Regions from separate parts of the Streptomyces sp. NRRL B-3229 genome, predicted to be linked through region 1. Evidence: riboswitches for the same ligand, from Rfam matches in the RefSeq annotation. Region 1 holds a riboswitch; each other region holds the start of a gene.

Region 1 (4,203 bases):
GCCAAGGACGGCTTCCCGCACGGCGACCTCCCCAAGGGCCCGGACCACCCGGTCATCAAGGACAAGCTGATCGCGGCCTGGAACGGCGGCACGAAGGACTGCACGACCACCGAGACCACGCCTCCGGCGACCCCGCCGGCCTCGGAGACCACTCCGCCGGCCTCGGAGTCGACCCCGCCGGCCTCGGAGTCCACCCCGCCGGCCTCCGAGAGCACGCCTCCGGCGTCCGAGACCCCGGGCACGGACTCTCCGACCCCGTCGGCCTCGGAGTCCACGTCGACCCCGGGCGCCCCCACCCCGAACGGTGGCGGCGGCGACAACCTCGCCGAGACCGGCGCCAGCAGCAACACGCCGCTGATCGCGGGCGGCGCGGCGGTGCTGCTCGCGGGTGGCGCGGGCATCGTCCTGGCGACGCGTCGCCGCAAGGCCACGCGCTCCTGACCCATCCTCCGAAGGGGTCGTCCCACCGGTTCACGGTGCGGGCGGCCCCTTTGGCGTGTTCGGGGCGAGACGGTTCCGGCGACCCTGGCCCAGAAAATCGAACACATGATTGAATTCGGTCATGCGATCGTTCCCCGACGACCTCGCCCGGACTCAGCTGGAGTGGAGTGCCACGTACCGGCGCCTCGCCGAGCACCCCGGCCGCACCGAGCTGCGCCGACGCCTTTACCGGCTGTCGACCGAGCTGTTCTTCCATCCCCACTGGGAGCGCCGGCGCCCACGCCCCGCGGAGTGGTGGGAGCTGCGCGACCAGGCGAGGGGACGGCCCGACCGATGACGGACCGAAGTGCGGGACCGTACACCGCGGACGATCCTGAAGACATGTCCGGCCCGATCCGAGTGATCGTCCATCCGCCGTCCCCCACCGGCGGCCGCCGCGTACGCGTGGACGGCGAGATCCTGGGCCTCGCCCACAACCTGGCCGACGTGGCCGAATTCCTCCGCCGAGCGGGCCTGGAGATCGACGCGGCGGAGGTCGCCCAGTCGAGCTGGATCGACTGGCGCGGCGTGGGCCCGGAACGGTGGGGACCGGAGGAGTGAGGCGGGGCGGCCGGTTCCGGCCGCCCCTCCAGGACACCTGCTTCCTACGACATCGCTTCCTAGGACACCTGCTTCAACAACCCCCGTACCGCCTCGTCCACGACCCGGTACCGCACCACCCGCCCCTCCTTCTCCCCCGCCACCACCCCGGCCGCGCGCAGCAGCCGTAGCGCCTGCGAGACGGCCGGGTCGTTCATGCCCGTGGCGATCGCGAGGTCGGAAACCGCGAGCGGGCCGGTGCGGTGCAGGGCGAGGAGGAGGGAGAGGCGGTTGGGGTCGGCGAGGAGGGCGAAACGGTCGGACCAGGTGCGGACGTCGTCCGGGTCGCCGATCGCGGCGATGGCGTCGCACACCCGGTGTCCGTCGATGGTGCGGCGGTCGGCTCGGTCGGCCGGGACGAGGTGCATGGGGCTCATCCTCGCAGGCGCCCCTGTGTGATCTTCCATACCTGCGCAGGTGCGCAGCTATGCAGGGGAGGCCGGCACCCCCTACGGTGGGCGGGCCGTGGTGCTCGGGAAGCCGGTGACGACCCCTCAAAGGTCCAGACCGGCGCGGCCCTCGCCACTGTGATCGGGAAGTGTCCGTGCCGTCGAAGCCACTGGTCGTACGACTGGGAAGGCAGGCGCGGACACGCACGACCCGTAAGCCAGGAGACCGGCCACGGCACGTCAGGAACTGATCCACGAGGTGTTGGAGCTGACCGTATGACCGAGCCTGCCCTGTCCAAGGCCACGCCCCCCACGACCGGTGCCGGTACCGGTGCCCCCACCGGCTTCCGCTGGCGGCGCGAGGACACCGTCAAGACCGCGGGACTGCTCGCGGTGATCACCGCCCTGCACGTCGTCGCGTTCGGCATCCTCTTCCTGCTCGTCGTCCCCGCCCACTACGAGGTCGGCACCAAGGCCTTCGGCGTCGGACTCGGCATCACCGCCTACACCCTGGGCATGCGGCACGCCTTCGACGCCGACCACATCGCCGCGATCGACAACACCACCCGCAAGCTGATGGCCGACGGCAAGCGGCCGGTGTCCGTGGGGTTCTGGTTCGCGCTCGGGCACTCCAGCGTCGTCGTCGTGCTCGCCACGCTCATCGCGGGCGGCACCCAGCTGGCCGGCAAGGTGATGAACGAGGGTTCCAGCACCCACCAGGTGCTCGGGTTCCTCGGTACGACGATCTCCGGCACCTTCCTCTATCTCATCGCCGCCCTCAACCTGGTGGCCCTGGTGGGCATCCTGAAGGTCTTCCGGGCGATGCGGTCGGGGTCGTACGACGACAAGCAGCTGGAACAGCACCTGGACTCCCGGGGGTTCATGAACCGGATCCTCGGGCGGCTCACCAAGTCCATCACCCGGCCGGGGCAGATGTTCCCGCTGGGCTTCCTCTTCGGTCTCGGTTTCGACACCGCGACCGAGGTCACGCTGATGGTGATGGCCGGTTCGGGCGCGGCCGCCGGGCTCCCCTGGTACGCGATCCTCTGCCTGCCCCTGCTCTTCGCCGCCGGCATGAGCCTGTTCGACACCCTCGACGGCACCTTCATGAACTTCGCCTACCAGTGGGCCTTCTCCAACCCGGTGCGCAAGGTGTTCTACAACCTCGCCATCACCGGCCTGTCCATCGCGGTCGCCTTCTTCATCGGCACCATCGAGCTGGTCGGTGTCCTGCACGACAAGTTCGACCTCACCGACGACCTCACCACCTGGATCGCCGAGATCGACCTCGACAACGTCGGTTACGTCATCGTCGGCCTGTTCGTAGTGGTGTGGGCGGCGGCGATCGCTTACTGGCGGCTGGCGAAGGTGGAGCAGCGCTGGAGCGTGGGCAGTTCCTGACCCGGCGGGCTCACCCAGCCCAGCGGGCTCACACCCCCTCCACCGCCGTCAGCCACAGCTTCACGTACCGCTCCACGTCCACGCCCAACCCGACGTCCACCAGGGTCACTTCGCGCTCCCCGTCGTGGATCTCGGACTCTCCGGGGCGGCGACGGCGGTCGACGACGGTCTGGCCGCGGGTCGGGCCCGGGGCCAGGCTCACCTCCACCGGGAGGAGTTCGGTGGTCAGCCCGTCGGGGTCGACGACCGCGCAGACCGCGCCCGCGTCGCCGAGCCCGCCGGTGGGCGTGGGGTCGCCGGTACTGGCCGGGTCACGGTGGGCGAGCAGTGCACCGGCCATGCGCAGACTGGGCTCCGCGCTCGCCCGCAGCCGCTGCACGTCGGCGGCGGGGACGACGACCCGCTCGAAGACGTCGAGGCCGTACATCGTGATCGGCACGCCCGCGGTGAGCAGGACGGCGGCCGCCTCGGGGTCGTGCCAGACGTTGAACTCCGCGACCGGCGTGGCGTTCCCGGTCGCCACCGCCCCGCCCATGAACACGATCCGCTCGATGTTGCGCACCACCTCGGGGTGGGTGCGCAGCAGCAGCGCGATGTTGGTGAGCGGCGCGGTGGGGATCAGGGTGACCGGCCGGGGCGAGGCGAGGATCTCCCGCCGGAGGAGGGTCACCGCGTCCACGTCCACCGCCACCCGGGTCGGCGCGGGCAGCCCCAGGTCGCCCATCCCGTCGAGCCCGTGCACGTGCTGCGCGGTGCGCACCGGCTCGATCAGCGGCCGCTCGGCACCCCGGGCGACCGGGATGTCCCCGGCTCCGGCCTGCTCCAGCACGGTCAGGGTGTTGCGGACCACGCCGTCCACGTCGGTGTTCCCGGCGACACAGGTGACCGCGCGCAGGTCGATGCCGGGATGCCGTACGGCGAACAGCAGGGCCAGGGCGTCGTCGACACCGGTGTCGCAGTCGATGATCACCGGAATGGGCTGACCGGTCACGGCGGGGTCCTTTCCCTCACTGGCGTACGTGTACGTCGCTGACGTGTGCCGGCGTACGGGACCGACCTTACGCAGCCGCCCAGAGTTCGGCCCCGCGATCAGCGGCCCGTGCGCCGATCCGCCCCAGCAGCTCGGCCACGGGCACGGCTCCGGGCCTGCGCCCGTCCCGCAGCCGCACGGCCGCACGGTCGCCGTCGGCCTCCCGCTCCCCGATCACCGCCAGGTACGGCACGAGCCGCGCGGCACGGACCCGGGCACCGAGGGTCCCGCCGCCGCAGCCGGACAGCTCGGCCCGGACACCGCGCGCCCGGGCCCGCCGTACGACGTCGAGGGCCTGCTCCT
Region 2 (4,203 bases), on a different contig from region 1:
TGTCGACGACCCGGTCGAGGAAGGTCACGGCGGTGCGGACGGTGGCGTCCAGCCGCTCCCAGTCGATGTCGCCGGTCCTGGTGTCGACGAACGCGCCCAGGTTCACCGACCCCAGGTTGCAGACCGCGGTCTCGCCGTCGTCCGTGACCTCCAGGATCTCCGTGCAGAGGTTGGAGGAGTGGACCGTGTGACCCGGCAGGGCCGTCTGGTTGGCCGTGCGGTTGGCGGCGTCCTTGAAGGTCATCCAGCCGTTGCCGGTCTGCGCGAGGGTGCGCATCATGCGGCCGTAGAGGTCACGGGCCGGGATGGTCCGCTTCGCGAGCCCCTTCTGCTCGGCCGCGCGGTACGCGGCGTCGAACTCCTCGCCCCACAGGTCGACCAGTTCGGGCACGTCGGCGGGGGAGAAGAGGGACCATTCGGCGTCCGCGTTCACCCGGCGCATGAACTCGTCCGGGATCCAGTGCGCGAGGTTCAGGTTGTGCGTACGGCGGGCGTCCTCACCGGTGTTGTCCCTGAGCTCCAGGAACTCCTCGATGTCGGAGTGCCAGGTCTCCAGGTAGACCGCGGCCGCGCCCTTGCGCCGGCCGCCCTGGTTCACGGCTGCGACACTCGCGTCCAGCGTCTTCAGGAACGGGACGATGCCGTTGGAGTGCCCGTTGGTGCCACGGATCAGCGAACCGCGGCTGCGGACGCGGGAGTACGCGATGCCGATGCCGCCGGCGTGCTTCGAGAGCCGGGCCACCTGGTGGTAGCGGTCGTAGATGGAGTCGAGCTCGTCCTTCGGGGAGTCGAGGAGGTAGCAGGACGACATCTGGGGGTGCCGGGTGCCGGAGTTGAAGAGGGTGGGGGAGGAGGGGAGGTAGTCGAGGCGGCTCATGAGCCCGTAGAGCGCGGCGACTTCGTCCAGAGCCCTGACGGTGTCGTCCTCGGCGAGCCCGGACGCCACCCGGAGCATGAAGTGCTGGGGGGTCTCGATGACCTTGCGGGTGATCGGGTGCCGCAGCAGGTAGCGGCTGTGGAGGGTGCGCAGCCCGAAGTAGCCGAAGCGGTCGTCGGCCTCGGTGTCGATGAGCGCGTCCAGCCGCTCCGCGTGCACCCGTACGAACTCGGCCGTACGGTCGGCGATCAGGCCCTCGCGGTGGCCGACCGCGACCGAGCCGGTGAACGAGGTGACGCCCTGGGAGGCGGCCTCCGCGGCGACGGAGATCGTCAGCAGCCGGGCGGCGAGCCTGCTGTACGCCGGGTCCTCGGAGATGAGCCCGGCGGCGGCCTCGGTGGCCAGCTCGCGCAGCTCCGACTCGTCGGCCCGCGCGGACCGGCCGCGGAGCGCGGCGGCGGCGACCCGGCCGGGGTCGGCGTCGGGCAGGTCGGCGGTCAGCTCGGCCAGGGTCCGCAGCAACGCGGCTCCGGGGCCGTCGTTCTCCTGCTCGGTCCGCTGCGCGGTCCGCTCGATCGCCGCTGAGGCCGGATCGGCTGGCGCGATGGTCACGTGGGGCTCTCCCTCGCTGGCACGGGGCCTTGCGGAGGGCAGGGGGCAGCACACGAGCGCACACGGCGTCGCGTCCACCGGCCCACTCCACGAGGCCCGGACGTCATGACACCCGGGCCACGGTGGCCGGGCGTACTGTCGGCAGGTCCTCGGACTGACGCTCATGTGCGCTTATGCGCGCATGAGTACACCGTTGCGGGACAGTTCCGGATTCACACCGGATTCCCCTGCGACGACAGCGAGCATGAGCATACATCTTGTGCCCGGTGGTGGAAGCAGGCCCATATGTTGTGTCGCGGTGACTTCAGAGCGTCAACTTGTAGGTGAGGAGCGTGAAGTCGTCGCCGGGGATCGGCTTCCAGTCGCGCTCCGGGGCGCGGGTGAAGCCGAGGCGCTCGTAGAGGCGGTGGGCGGTGTGCATGGTGGGCTGGGTGCACAGGACGAGGTCGTGGCCCGTGGCCGCCGCGCGGTCGATACAGGCCTGCACGAGGGCTTGCCCGGCACCCCGGCCGCGGGCCTCGTGGGATACGGCGAGCATGCGGATCTCGGCCTCTCCGGGGCGGGCGAGTTCGGCCAGGGGGCCGCCGGAGGGGACGTAGGTGACTCCGCCGAGTACGCGGTCGTCCGCCGTGGCCACCAGGACCTCTGCGGTTTCCGCTCGCTTGGCCACGTTCCTGAGTTCCTGGAAGTACCAGTCGTCCTCGTCGCCGAAGGCCAGGAGGCCGTCGTTCAGGTAGGCGTGGGCGGTGATCTCGCCGAGGGGTTCGTAGTCGGTGGGTTCTGCGGGACGGATCACTATGGTCATGCGGGTGAGTGTGCACGAAAGCGGGCCGCCGAGGGTCCTGCTCCCGGTGGCCCGCTGCGGGTTGTACGGGGTTGCTCGCGCAGTTCCCCGCGCCCCTGAGGAGTTAGTGCGAGGTACCTGCTGTCGCGGGCGGAAGTTCCACCTCCACCCCCGGGTCGCCCGCGTCCGCCGTGTAGTCCTCCGGGCTCGTCTCGTCCACGCCGTCGGGGGCCTTCGCCGCCTTCAGGATGAACGTCAGGATCACCGTGACCGCCACGTTCAGGACGAACGCCGTCAGGCCGATGTAGCCGATCTCGCCGATGCCCGGGATCTCCTTCGCCGAGCCGCCGAAGTGCTTCTGGGTCGGCGAGGCGACCCCGTACGCGGCGAACGTGCCGTAGACCATGCCGACCGCCCAGCCGGCGAGCAGCGCCCAGCGGTGGAACCAGCGGGTGAACAGGCCGCCGACCAGGGCCGGGAAGGTCTGGAGGATCCAGATGCCGCCCAGGAGCTGGAAGTTGATGGCGACCGTCTTGTCCATGGTCAGGACGAAGACCAGGGCGCCCACCTTCACCAGCAGGGACACCAGCTTGGATACCTTCGTCTCCTGGGCCGCGGTCGCGTCCGGCCTGATGAAGTCCTTGTAGATGTTGCGGGTGAAGAGATTCGCGGCCGCGATCGACATGATGGCCGCCGGGACGAGCGCACCGATGCCGATCGCCGCGAAGGCCACGCCCGCGAACCAGTCCGGGAACATGTCCTCGAACAGCTGCGGGATCGCCAGCTGCGGGTTGGTGACCTTGACCCCCGCCGCGATCGCCATGAAGCCGAGCAGGGCCAGCAGGCCGAGCATCAGCGAGTACAGCGGCAGGATCGTGGTGTTGCGGCGGATCACCTCACGACTGCGGGAGGACAGCGTCGCGGTGATCGAGTGCGGGTACATGAAGAGCGCGAGCGCGGAGCCCAACGCCAGCGTGGCGTACGTCCACTGGCCGGCCTCCAGGGGCACGAGTCCGCCCGCCTTGGCCGCCGTGTACTTCTCGCTCGCCGCGCCGAAGACGTCGTCGAAGCCGCCCAGCTTGATCGGGATGTAGATGATCGCCACCGCGATGACGATGTAGATCAGCGTGTCCTTCACGAACGCGATCAGCGCCGGGGCCCTGAGGCCCGAGGAGTACGTGTAGGCCGCGAGCACGCCGAAGGCGATCAGCAGCGGGAGGTCCTTCACGAACCAGTTGGTGTTCTCGCCGCCGCCGACGCCCATCACGTCCAGCACGGCCTGGATGCCGACCAGTTGAAGCGCGATGTACGGCATGGTCGCGAGGATGCCGGTGACCGCCACGGCCAGCGAGAGCCCCTTGGAGCCGAAGCGGCCGCGCACGAAGTCCGAGGTGGTGACGTATCCGTGCTTGTGGGAGACCGACCACAGCCGGGGCAGGAAGGTGAAGATCAGCGGGTACACCAGGATCGTGTACGGCACCGCGAAGAAGCCGGCCGCGCCCGCCGCGTAGATCGCCGCGGGCACCGCGACGAAGGTGTACGCCGTGTAGAGGTCGCCGCCCAGCAGGAACCAGGTGATCCAGGTGCCGAACGACCGGCCGCCCAGGCCCCATTCGTCCAGCGAGTGCTCGTTCTCGGCCTTGCGCCAGCGCGCGGCAAGGAAGCCCATGACCGTGACGGCCAGGAAGAAGAGGATGAAGACGGTGAGTGCCACGCCGTTCACGCCGTCGTTCACTTGGCACCTCCGTGGCGGCCGCGCTGGTCACGCTTCCAGAGCTGGTAGGCGATCATCGTCAGCGCGGTGGAGATCAGCACCCACAGCATCTGGTACCAGTAGAAGAACGGGATCCCGATGAACTCCGGGTCGACCTTGGCGTACGAGCCGACCCAGAGCATCGCCACGAAGGGCGCGAGCAGGCAGAGCGCGATG
Region 3 (4,203 bases), on a different contig from region 1:
GTAGGTGGCGTAGGGGGCGACCCGGACGGGGCCGCCGAGCGCGCCGGTCATGTAGTGGATCGCCGGGAGCTCGGGGACGAGGGTGGAGACGGCCGTGGCGTGCACGGCATGGGTGTGGACGATCGCGCGGGCGTCGGTGCTGCGGTAGACCGCGAGGTGCATGGGGAGTTCGCTGGTGGGGACCAGGGTGCCGAGGACCTGGTGGCCCTGGAGGTCGACGCCCGTCACGTCGGCTGGTGTGAGGCGGTCGTAGGGGACGCCGGACGGGGTGACCAGGACCGTGTTCCCGACCCGGACCGAGACGTTGCCGGAGGTGCCGACGACCAGTCCGTCGGAGACCGTCCGGCGGGCCGTGCCGACCAGCTCGGCCCAGGCCTCCGCCTGCTCCTGTCCGCCGTCCTGTGCGTTTCGCGGTTCGCGCTGTTCCTCAGCCATGCCGTGATCCTGCCAGCCCGTGGCCCTGGGGCGGATGGGTCGCGCGGGGGCCGCGGGGCCGGGCCCGGCAATCACCTGAGCTTGCGGTCACCGTGTGGCCCGCCTCAGTTCATCTTCCGTTCACTCAGGTTACTTACCTTCAACATGCCAATGACCTCGAACGATTGCCTGGGTAAATGGAAAACTTCTCGCTGATCCTCGCGATTGTGGTCGTGACCGCACTCGCGTTCGATTTCACGAACGGTTTTCACGACACCGCCAACGCGATGGCCACCACCATCTCGACCGGTGCGCTCAAGCCCAAGGTCGCGGTGGCCATGTCCGCCGTGCTGAACCTTGTGGGCGCCTTCCTCTCCGTGGAGGTCGCGAACACGATCTCCAAGGGTCTCGTCGACGAGACCGGCATCCGTCCCGAGGTCATCTTCGCCGCCCTGGTCGGCGCGATCCTCTGGAACCTGCTGACCTGGCTGGTGGGCCTGCCCTCCAGCTCCTCGCACGCCCTCATGGGCGGTCTGATCGGCGCCACCATCGCCTCGGCGGGCTTCGGCGCGGTGCACGGTGACGCGCTCGTCACCAAGGTGCTGATCCCCGCGGTCGCCGCCCCGATCGTCGCGGGCGTCGCCGCCATGCTGGCCACCCGGCTCTCCTACTCGCTCGGCAAGAAGGCCGACGGCAAGGCCGCCGCGAAGGGCTACCGCACCGGTCAGATCGCCTCGGCCGGCCTGGTCTCGCTGGCCCACGGCACCAACGACGCGCAGAAGACGATGGGCATCATCACCCTCGCCCTGGTCGCCGGCGGCGCCGTCGCCCCCGACTCCGACCCGCCCACCTGGGTCATCCTCTCGGCGGGCCTCGCCATCGCGCTCGGCACCTACCTGGGCGGCTGGCGCATCATCCGCACCATGGGCAAGGGCCTGACCGACCTCCAGCCGCAGCAGGGCTTCGCCGCCCAGACCAGCGCGGCCACCGTGATCCTCGCCTCCTCCCACCTCGGCTTCTCCCTCTCCACCACGCACTCCGTCTCCGGTTCGGTGATGGGCGCGGGCCTCGGCCGCAAGGGCGGGGTCGTGCGGTGGTCCACGGCCACCCGGATGTTCGTGGCCTGGGGGCTCACCCTCCCGGCGGCGGCCCTGGTCGGCGCGCTCGCCGAGTCGGTGACCGGTCTCGGTGACTGGGGCACCGCGGTCGTGGCGGTCTTCCTCATCGCCTCCAGCGCGGCGATCTGGAAGATCTCGCGCCGCGAGGTGGTGGACGCGTCCAACGTCAACGCGACCGACGAGCCGGCCGGTGTGGTGACGCAGGCGATCGCCGCCGTGACCCCGCCGCCCGCGGGCACCGTGACCGAGGGCCTCACCGCCACGATCCCGGCCCCGCCCACCGCCCCGGAATCCACCGCCACGGAAACGGCCGCCCCGCCGGCCGCCGTCTGAGCCCGCACCAGTCCTAAGGAAGCCTCAGCATGAAGATCGACTGGGAAGCCCTCGGCTCCGTCTTCGGCGTCAGCCTCGTCGTCACCGTGGGCCTCGTGGCCCTGTTCACCCTCGGCATCATGGGCCTCTCCCGCCAGGAGCGGGCCACCGCCCAGGGCGGCTCGGCCGCTCTCGCGGTCACCGGCGCCTACGCCTGCTTCGCGGCCTGCGCGGCGGCGGTGGCGTACGGGATCTATCTGATCGTGGCCTGACGACACCTCGTCACCCGGCGGCCGGGTGGACACGGAACCCCGCGTTCTGTGCCCGCCCGGCCGTCCTCGTGTGACCCGTGGTGTGGGGTTCTGCACACTCCCCCGTCGCAGGTCAACAGCAAGTTGACGGGTCTCGAAGGCCCGTGGTGGACTGCCGGAGCCATTTACGGCAGCAGGAGAGGAAGCCGGTGCGAATCCGGCGCGGTCCCGCCACTGTCACCGGGGTAGACACCCCCGGGAGCCAGGAACTCTCGCCGCCGGACTCGTCGAACCAGGGCGTGGACACCCTGAGTGAGGACATGACGCGATGCTCGCCTGCCGATCCACCTGCGCTGCCAGGCACCTGAACGACCCCGCGATCGGCTGACCCGGTGCGTGCCGATCGCGTTTTCGCGTACGGCGCCGCCGCCGGTCTGATCGGTGACCTCCTGCTCGGTGACCCGCGTCGCGGGCACCCGGTCGCCGTGTTCGGGCGGGCCGCGGGTGCCGTGGAACGGGTGCTGTGGCGGGACCACCGGGGCTGGGGCGCGCTGCACACCGCCGTGTGCGTGGGCGGTGCGGTGGGGCTCGGGGCCGTGGCGCAGCATCTTGTACGTCCGTCCCGTACCGCTTCCGTCGCGCTGACCGCCGCCGCCACCTGGGCCGTCGTGGGCGGGACTTCGCTGGCCCGCGAGGCACGGCTCATCGGGCGGGCGCTGGAGGCCGGGGACGTCGAGGCGGCCCGGGAGCGGCTGCCGCATCTGTGCGGGCGGGATCCGCAGGCCCTCGACGCCGACGGGATCGCCCGGGCCGTCGTGGAGTCCGTCGCCGAGAACACCTCCGACGCCGTCGTGGGCGCGCTCGTGTGGGGTGCCGTCGGTGGTGTGCCGGGGCTGCTCGGGTTCCGGGCCGTCAACACGCTGGACGCCATGGTGGGTCACAAGTCGCTCCGCTACCGGCGTTTCGGCTGGGGTTCCGCTCGGCTCGACGACCTCGCCGGGTGGCCGGGGGCACGGCTGACCGCCGTACTGGCGACGGTCGCCGGGGCGGATCCGCGGGGTGCCCGGCGGGCGTGGCGGGAGGACGCCGGAAAGCATCCGAGCCCCAACGCCGGGCCCGTGGAGGCCTCTTTCGCGGGGGCGCTCGGGGTGCGGCTCGGCGGGACGCTCTCGTACGGGGGCCGGGTCGAGCACCGGCCCGTGCTCAACGGGGAAGGGCGCGCCGTGGCCTCGTACGACATCGAGCGTGCCGTACGGCTGTCGCGGCGGGTCGGGCTGCTCGCACTCGGTGCCGGTGCGGTCGCCGCACGGCTGATCCGGAAGGGACGTACGGCATGAGCGGGGGGCTTCTCGTCGCCGGCACCACCTCCGACGCGGGGAAGAGCGTCGTGACCGCCGGGATCTGCCGGTGGCTGGTGCGGCAGGGAGTGAAGGTCGCGCCGTTCAAGGCGCAGAACATGTCCCTCAACTCGTTCGTGACGAGGGAGGGTGCCGAGATCGGGCGGGCGCAGGCCATGCAGGCGCAGGCCTGCCGGGTCGAGCCGACCGCGCTGATGAATCCCGTGCTGCTCAAGCCCGGTGGGGAGCAGAGCAGTCAGGTCGTGCTGCTCGGGAAGCCCGTGGGTGAGCTGAGCGCGCGCGGCTATCACGGGGGGCGGCAGCAGCAGTTGCTCGGGACCGTGCTCGACTGTCTCGCCGAGTTGCGGGGCACGTATGACGCGGTGATCTGTGAGGGGGCCGGAAGTCCGGCGGAGATCAATCTCCGGCGGACCGACATCGTGAACATGGGCATCGCCCGCAATGCCGGGCTGCCGGTGCTGGTCGTCGGGGACATCGACCGGGGTGGCGTCTTCGCCTCCTTCTTCGGGACCGTCGCGCTGCTCTCGCCCGAGGACCAGGCGCTGGTCGCCGGGTTCCTCGTCAACAAGTTCCGCGGGGACGTCAGCCTCCTGGAACCCGGACTCGACATGCTCCACGGGCTCACCGGGCGGCACACGTACGGCGTGCTGCCCTTCCGGCACGGGCTCGGCATCGACGAGGAGGACGGACTGCGGGTGTCCCTGCGGGGCACCGTCCGGGAGTCCTCCGTGAGCCCTCCGGTGGGTGAGG
Region 4 (4,203 bases), on a different contig from region 1:
GCGGCGAGGTTGAGGTCGTGCAGGGCGATCACGGTGGTGACCGGAAGGCTCACGACGAGCGTCAGCAGGTCCAACTGGTGCTGGATGTCGAGGTGGTTGGTGGGTTCGTCGAGGAGGAGTTCGCGGGGTTGCTGGGCGAGCGCGCGGGCGATCTGGGCGCGTTGGCGTTCGCCGCCGGAGAGGGTGTGCCAGGACTGGTCGGCCCGGTCGGTCAGGCCGGTGCGGGCCAGCGCCTCGGTGACGGCCGCGGCGTCGGCCGCCGTCGGTGGGGTCCAGGCACGGCGGTGCGGGATGCGGCCCAGGGCGACGACGTCCTGGACGGTCAGTTCGGTCCGGGTGTCGGCGTGCTGCTCGACGGTGGCGATCCGGCGGGCGGTGACGCGTCGGCCGACCTCCGGCAGCGGACGTCCGTCGAGGGTCACGACCCCGGTGGTGGGCGCGAGGACACCTGCCAGCAGCTTCAACAAGGTCGATTTTCCTGAGCCGTTGGGGCCCAGCAGTCCGACCGTCTCACCGGGACGCAGAGTGAGGGTGACGTCGTCGACCACCACCGTGTCGGCGAGGCGCCGTACGACACGGTCCGCGTGCAGGCCGGTCACACCCTTCTCCTTCCGCGGTACAGCACGGCCACGAACGCGGGCACGCCGATCAGGGACGTCACCACGCCCACCGGGACCTCCTGGGGGTCGAGGACGGTACGGGCCAGCGTGTCCACCCAGACCAGGAACACTGCGCCCGTCAGCGCGGTGACGGGCAGGAGGCGGGCGTGGCCCGCGCCGGTGAGGGCACGGGTGGCGTGCGGGAGGACCAGGCCGACGAAGCCGATCGCCCCCGCACAGCTGACCAGGGCCGCGGTGAGCAGCGCCGTCGCGCAGAGCAGGACCAGTCGCGTACGGGCGACCCGGACCCCGAGTCCGGCGGCGGCCTCGTCACCGAAGGCGAAGGCGTCGAGCGTACGGGCGTACCCGAGGCAGACGACGAGGACCCCCACCAGGACGCCCGCACAGAGCAGCACCTGTCCCCAGTCGGCGCCGGCGAGCGAGCCCAGCAGCCAGAACAGCACGCCCCGGGTGGTCTCCGCGTCGGCGGAGGTCAGCACGACGAACGAGGTCAGCGCGGAGAACAGCTGCATGGCGGCGACCCCGGACAGCACCACCCGGTCGGTGCTGCCGCCGAGGGTGTGGCTGAGCAGGAGGACCAGGGCGAAGGAGAGCAGCGCGCCGAGGAAGGCGCCCGCCGACAGGGACACCACTCCCCCGCCCACTCCCAGCACGACCACGGCGACCGCTCCCGTGGAGGCGCCGGAGGAGACCCCGAGGACGAAGGGGTCGGCGAGCGGATTGCGCAGCAGCGACTGCATCACCGCCCCGCAGACCGCGAACCCGGCCCCGCACACGGCGGCAAGCAGCGTGCGCGGCATCCGCAGATCCCAGACGATGCCGTCCCGCAGTGGCGCCGACGTGCCTTCGCCGACGCCGAGATGGGCCGCGACGGCGGCCCAGACGTCCCCCGTCGAGATGTCCGCCGGTCCGATCGTCACGGCGACGGCGATCGACGCGAGCAGCGCGGCGAGGCCCCCGCCGGTCAACAGCAGCGTACGGAGGCTCACTTGGCGAGTCCGAAGTCGCGCAGTCCCGCCGCGACCTTCTCGATGCCCTCGACCGTACGGATGGAGGGGTTCATCGCCTGGCCGGACAGCAGGACGTAGCGCTTCTTCCGTACGGCGGTCAGGTTGCGGGTGGCGGGGTTGGTCTCCAGGAACCGGATCTTCGCCTCGGCGGTCTCCGCGGTCTGCTGCCTGCGGGTCAGGTCGCCGATCACGATGACGTCGGGGTCGCGGTCCGCGACCGTCTCCCAGTTGATCTGGGGCCACTCGTCGTGGGTGTCGGCGAAGGCGTTCCGCGCGCCGACCGCACGGGTGATGGCGCCCGGCGCGCCGCAGCAGCCGGCGAGGTAGGGCGACTGGGAGTTGGCGAACCAGTACATCAGCGAGACGTCCGAGGCGTCGATCCCGGCGGTGGCCGTGCTCACCCGCTTCCTCAGCGAGGCGACGAGCTTCCCGCCGCGCTCCTCGACACCGAACGCGCGGGCGAGGTCGCGTATCTCGCCGTAGACGGCGTCGAGGGTGAGCGGTTCACTGCGCGATCCGTCGCCGCCGCTGTCGTTGTCCTTGCCGGAGCAGTCGGACGGTGAGACATAGGTGGGCACGCCGAGCTTGTCGAACTGCTCGCGGGTGGCGACGCCTCCCTTGCCGAGCGTGGAGACGAACGAGGCGGTGACGAAGTCGGGTCGGGCGTCCAGGACCCTCTCGAACGAGGGGTTGTTGTCGGCGAGGCGCGGCACCGAGGCGTTGGCCTTCTCCAGTCCCTTCATCACCGGGTCGGTCCAAGTGGCCGTACCCGCCGTCCGGTCGGCGAGGCCGAGGGAGAGCAGGATCTCGGTGGAGCCCTGGTTGAGGGAGACGGCCCGCTTCGGGGCCGATGTCAGGGTGATCTCGCGACCGCAGTTGTCGAGGGTCACCGGGTAACCGGCGGCGGTTGCCTGGGACTTCGCGTCCTTCGCGTCGGACGAACCGCACGCGGTGAGCAGCAGGGCTGACACGAGGAGGAGCGCCGGGGTACGGAGCAGGGCGGGGGTGCGGAGCACGGGCATGCCTCTGGGGTCGGGGCTCTTACGCGGAGCCTGGCCTACGGACGTCCCCCGCGCCGGGGCGCGGAGGTGCCAGCAGGTCTTCGGACTCGGGTTCGTCCGGACGGGGCGCCTTCCCGGTCTCCCAGTGGCGTCGTGCCCCGCCCGTCCCCCTCACCGCTGCGCGTCAGTTCCGGATTCGCACCGGATTCCCTGGCCTCGGATGTGGCTCGACTGGCCCGACGAGGCTACCAAGCCGGTCGCACGGTCAGGACGGGCGGACCCTGCGATCCGGCACGGAGTACGGCGCGAGCGTGTGGCGTCCGCGGGTGCCGTACTCCGTTACGGGACGGCCGAACTACGTGACGGAACGGCCGAACTACGTGACGGGACGGCCGAACTACGTGACGGAACGGCCGAACTATGTGACGGAACGGGCGTAACACAAAGGAGCCGGTCCGGAGCGCCTGCTCCGGACCGGCGGTGCGGGGTGGGTCAGCCCGCGGCGGGTACCGGCTCGCGGCCCGCCCCCGCTGCCGCCTTCGGGTCGGCGTCCTCGGCCTCACCGCTCGCGGCCTTCGGGGCCGTGTCCCCGGCCTCCCCGGGGCGCGGGTCGGACGTCGGTTCGAGCCGCGCCGCGGAGGGCGTGGAGGTGAACGGGATCTCGCCGCGCAGGACGGCCCTGGCGCGTTCCTCGTCGAGTTGTCCCTCCCACTTGGCGACCGCGAGGGTGGCGACGCCGTTGCCGACCACGCTGGTCAGGGCGCGGGCCTCGGACATGAACCGGTCGATGCCGAAGATCAGGGCCAGCGCGGCGACGGGCACATGCGGCACGGCGCTGAGGGTGGCCGCCAGGGCGATGAAACCGGAACCGGTCACCCCGGCCGCGCCCTTGGAGGTCAGCAGCATGACGGCGAGCATGGACAGCTGCTGGGTGAGGCTGAGGTCGATACCGAGGGCCTGGGCGAGGAAGACCGAGCCCATGGTCAGGTAGATGGCGGTGCCGTCGAGGTTGAAGGAGTACCCGGCGGGCAGCGTGATCCCGACCACCGGCTTCGAGGCACCGGCGTGCTGGAGCTTGGCCATCATGCGCGGCAGCACCGGCTCGGAGGACGAGGTGCCCAGGACGATCAGCAGTTCCTCCTTGATGTAGCGGAGGAAGGGCAGCAGGCGCAGGCCGTTGAGGCGCATGACGGTGCCGAGCACCACCAGGACGAAGAACAGGGCGGTGAGCCAGAAGGAGCCGACCAGCAGGAAGAGGTGGCGCAGGGTGTCCAGTCCGTAGTTGCCGATGGTGAAGGCCATGGAGCCGAACGCACCGATCGGGGCGAGTCGCATGATCCAGCGGATGAGCGTGAACAGGACCCTGGAGAGCTTCTCGATGCCCTGGGTGAGCCCCGCGCCCGCCTCGCCGACTGCGTTGAGACCGAAGCCGAACAGGACCGAGATCAGCAGCACGGGCAGGATCTCGTGGCCGGTCAGCGCGCTGAGCAGGGTGTCCGGGATCATGGCGAGCAGGAACGCGGAGACGCTCTCGTGGCTCGCGGTCGCCTCCGGCGGCAGCCCCTCGGTCGA

What was found. A riboswitch is a leader RNA that binds a small molecule or an ion and turns the genes downstream of it on or off. The one in region 1 is predicted to bind cobalamin.
Region 2: linked by a shared signal. The riboswitch ahead of IF54_RS0119975 (ribonucleoside-diphosphate reductase subunit alpha) and the one ahead of IF54_RS0118595 (HoxN/HupN/NixA family nickel/cobalt transporter) in region 1 are both predicted to bind cobalamin.
Region 3: linked by a shared signal. The riboswitch ahead of IF54_RS0114575 (cobalamin biosynthesis protein) and the one ahead of IF54_RS0118595 (HoxN/HupN/NixA family nickel/cobalt transporter) in region 1 are both predicted to bind cobalamin.
Region 4: linked by a shared signal. The riboswitch ahead of IF54_RS0126220 (ABC transporter substrate-binding protein) and the one ahead of IF54_RS0118595 (HoxN/HupN/NixA family nickel/cobalt transporter) in region 1 are both predicted to bind cobalamin.

Annotation. Positions count from the first base shown of each region.
Region 1 covers NZ_JOGP01000010.1:181,862-186,064, forward strand. Annotated here, with positions in the region: gene IF54_RS0118575 (LAETG motif-containing sortase-dependent surface protein) at 1-441, shown strand, start outside; gene IF54_RS0118580 (hypothetical protein) at 563-778, shown strand; gene IF54_RS0118585 (hypothetical protein) at 823-1,041, shown strand; gene IF54_RS0118590 (ArsR/SmtB family transcription factor) at 1,101-1,448, opposite strand; cobalamin riboswitch at 1,530-1,719, shown strand; gene IF54_RS0118595 (HoxN/HupN/NixA family nickel/cobalt transporter) at 1,746-2,870, shown strand; gene IF54_RS0118600 (nucleoside hydrolase) at 2,899-3,861, opposite strand; gene thrS (threonine--tRNA ligase) at 3,929-4,203, opposite strand, start outside.
Region 2 covers NZ_JOGP01000011.1:194,601-198,803, reverse strand. Annotated here, with positions in the region: gene IF54_RS0119975 (ribonucleoside-diphosphate reductase subunit alpha) at 1-1,489, opposite strand, end outside; cobalamin riboswitch at 1,612-1,748, opposite strand; gene IF54_RS0119970 (GNAT family N-acetyltransferase) at 1,794-2,294, opposite strand; gene mctP (monocarboxylate uptake permease MctP) at 2,398-4,008, opposite strand; gene IF54_RS0119960 (DUF3311 domain-containing protein) at 4,005-4,203, opposite strand, start outside.
Region 3 covers NZ_JOGP01000008.1:59,586-63,788, forward strand. Annotated here, with positions in the region: gene IF54_RS0114560 (class II aldolase/adducin family protein) at 1-435, opposite strand, end outside; gene IF54_RS0114565 (inorganic phosphate transporter) at 612-1,865, shown strand; gene IF54_RS0114570 (hypothetical protein) at 1,895-2,116, shown strand; cobalamin riboswitch at 2,247-2,390, shown strand; gene IF54_RS0114575 (cobalamin biosynthesis protein) at 2,488-3,432, shown strand; gene IF54_RS0114580 (cobyric acid synthase) at 3,429-4,203, shown strand, end outside.
Region 4 covers NZ_JOGP01000018.1:51,820-56,022, reverse strand. Annotated here, with positions in the region: gene IF54_RS0126230 (ABC transporter ATP-binding protein) at 1-599, opposite strand, end outside; gene IF54_RS0126225 (FecCD family ABC transporter permease) at 596-1,609, opposite strand; gene IF54_RS0126220 (ABC transporter substrate-binding protein) at 1,606-2,652, opposite strand; cobalamin riboswitch at 2,706-2,882, opposite strand; partial or broken gene IF54_RS44215 (hypothetical protein) at 2,852-3,046, shown strand; gene dctA (C4-dicarboxylate transporter DctA) at 3,124-4,203, opposite strand, start outside.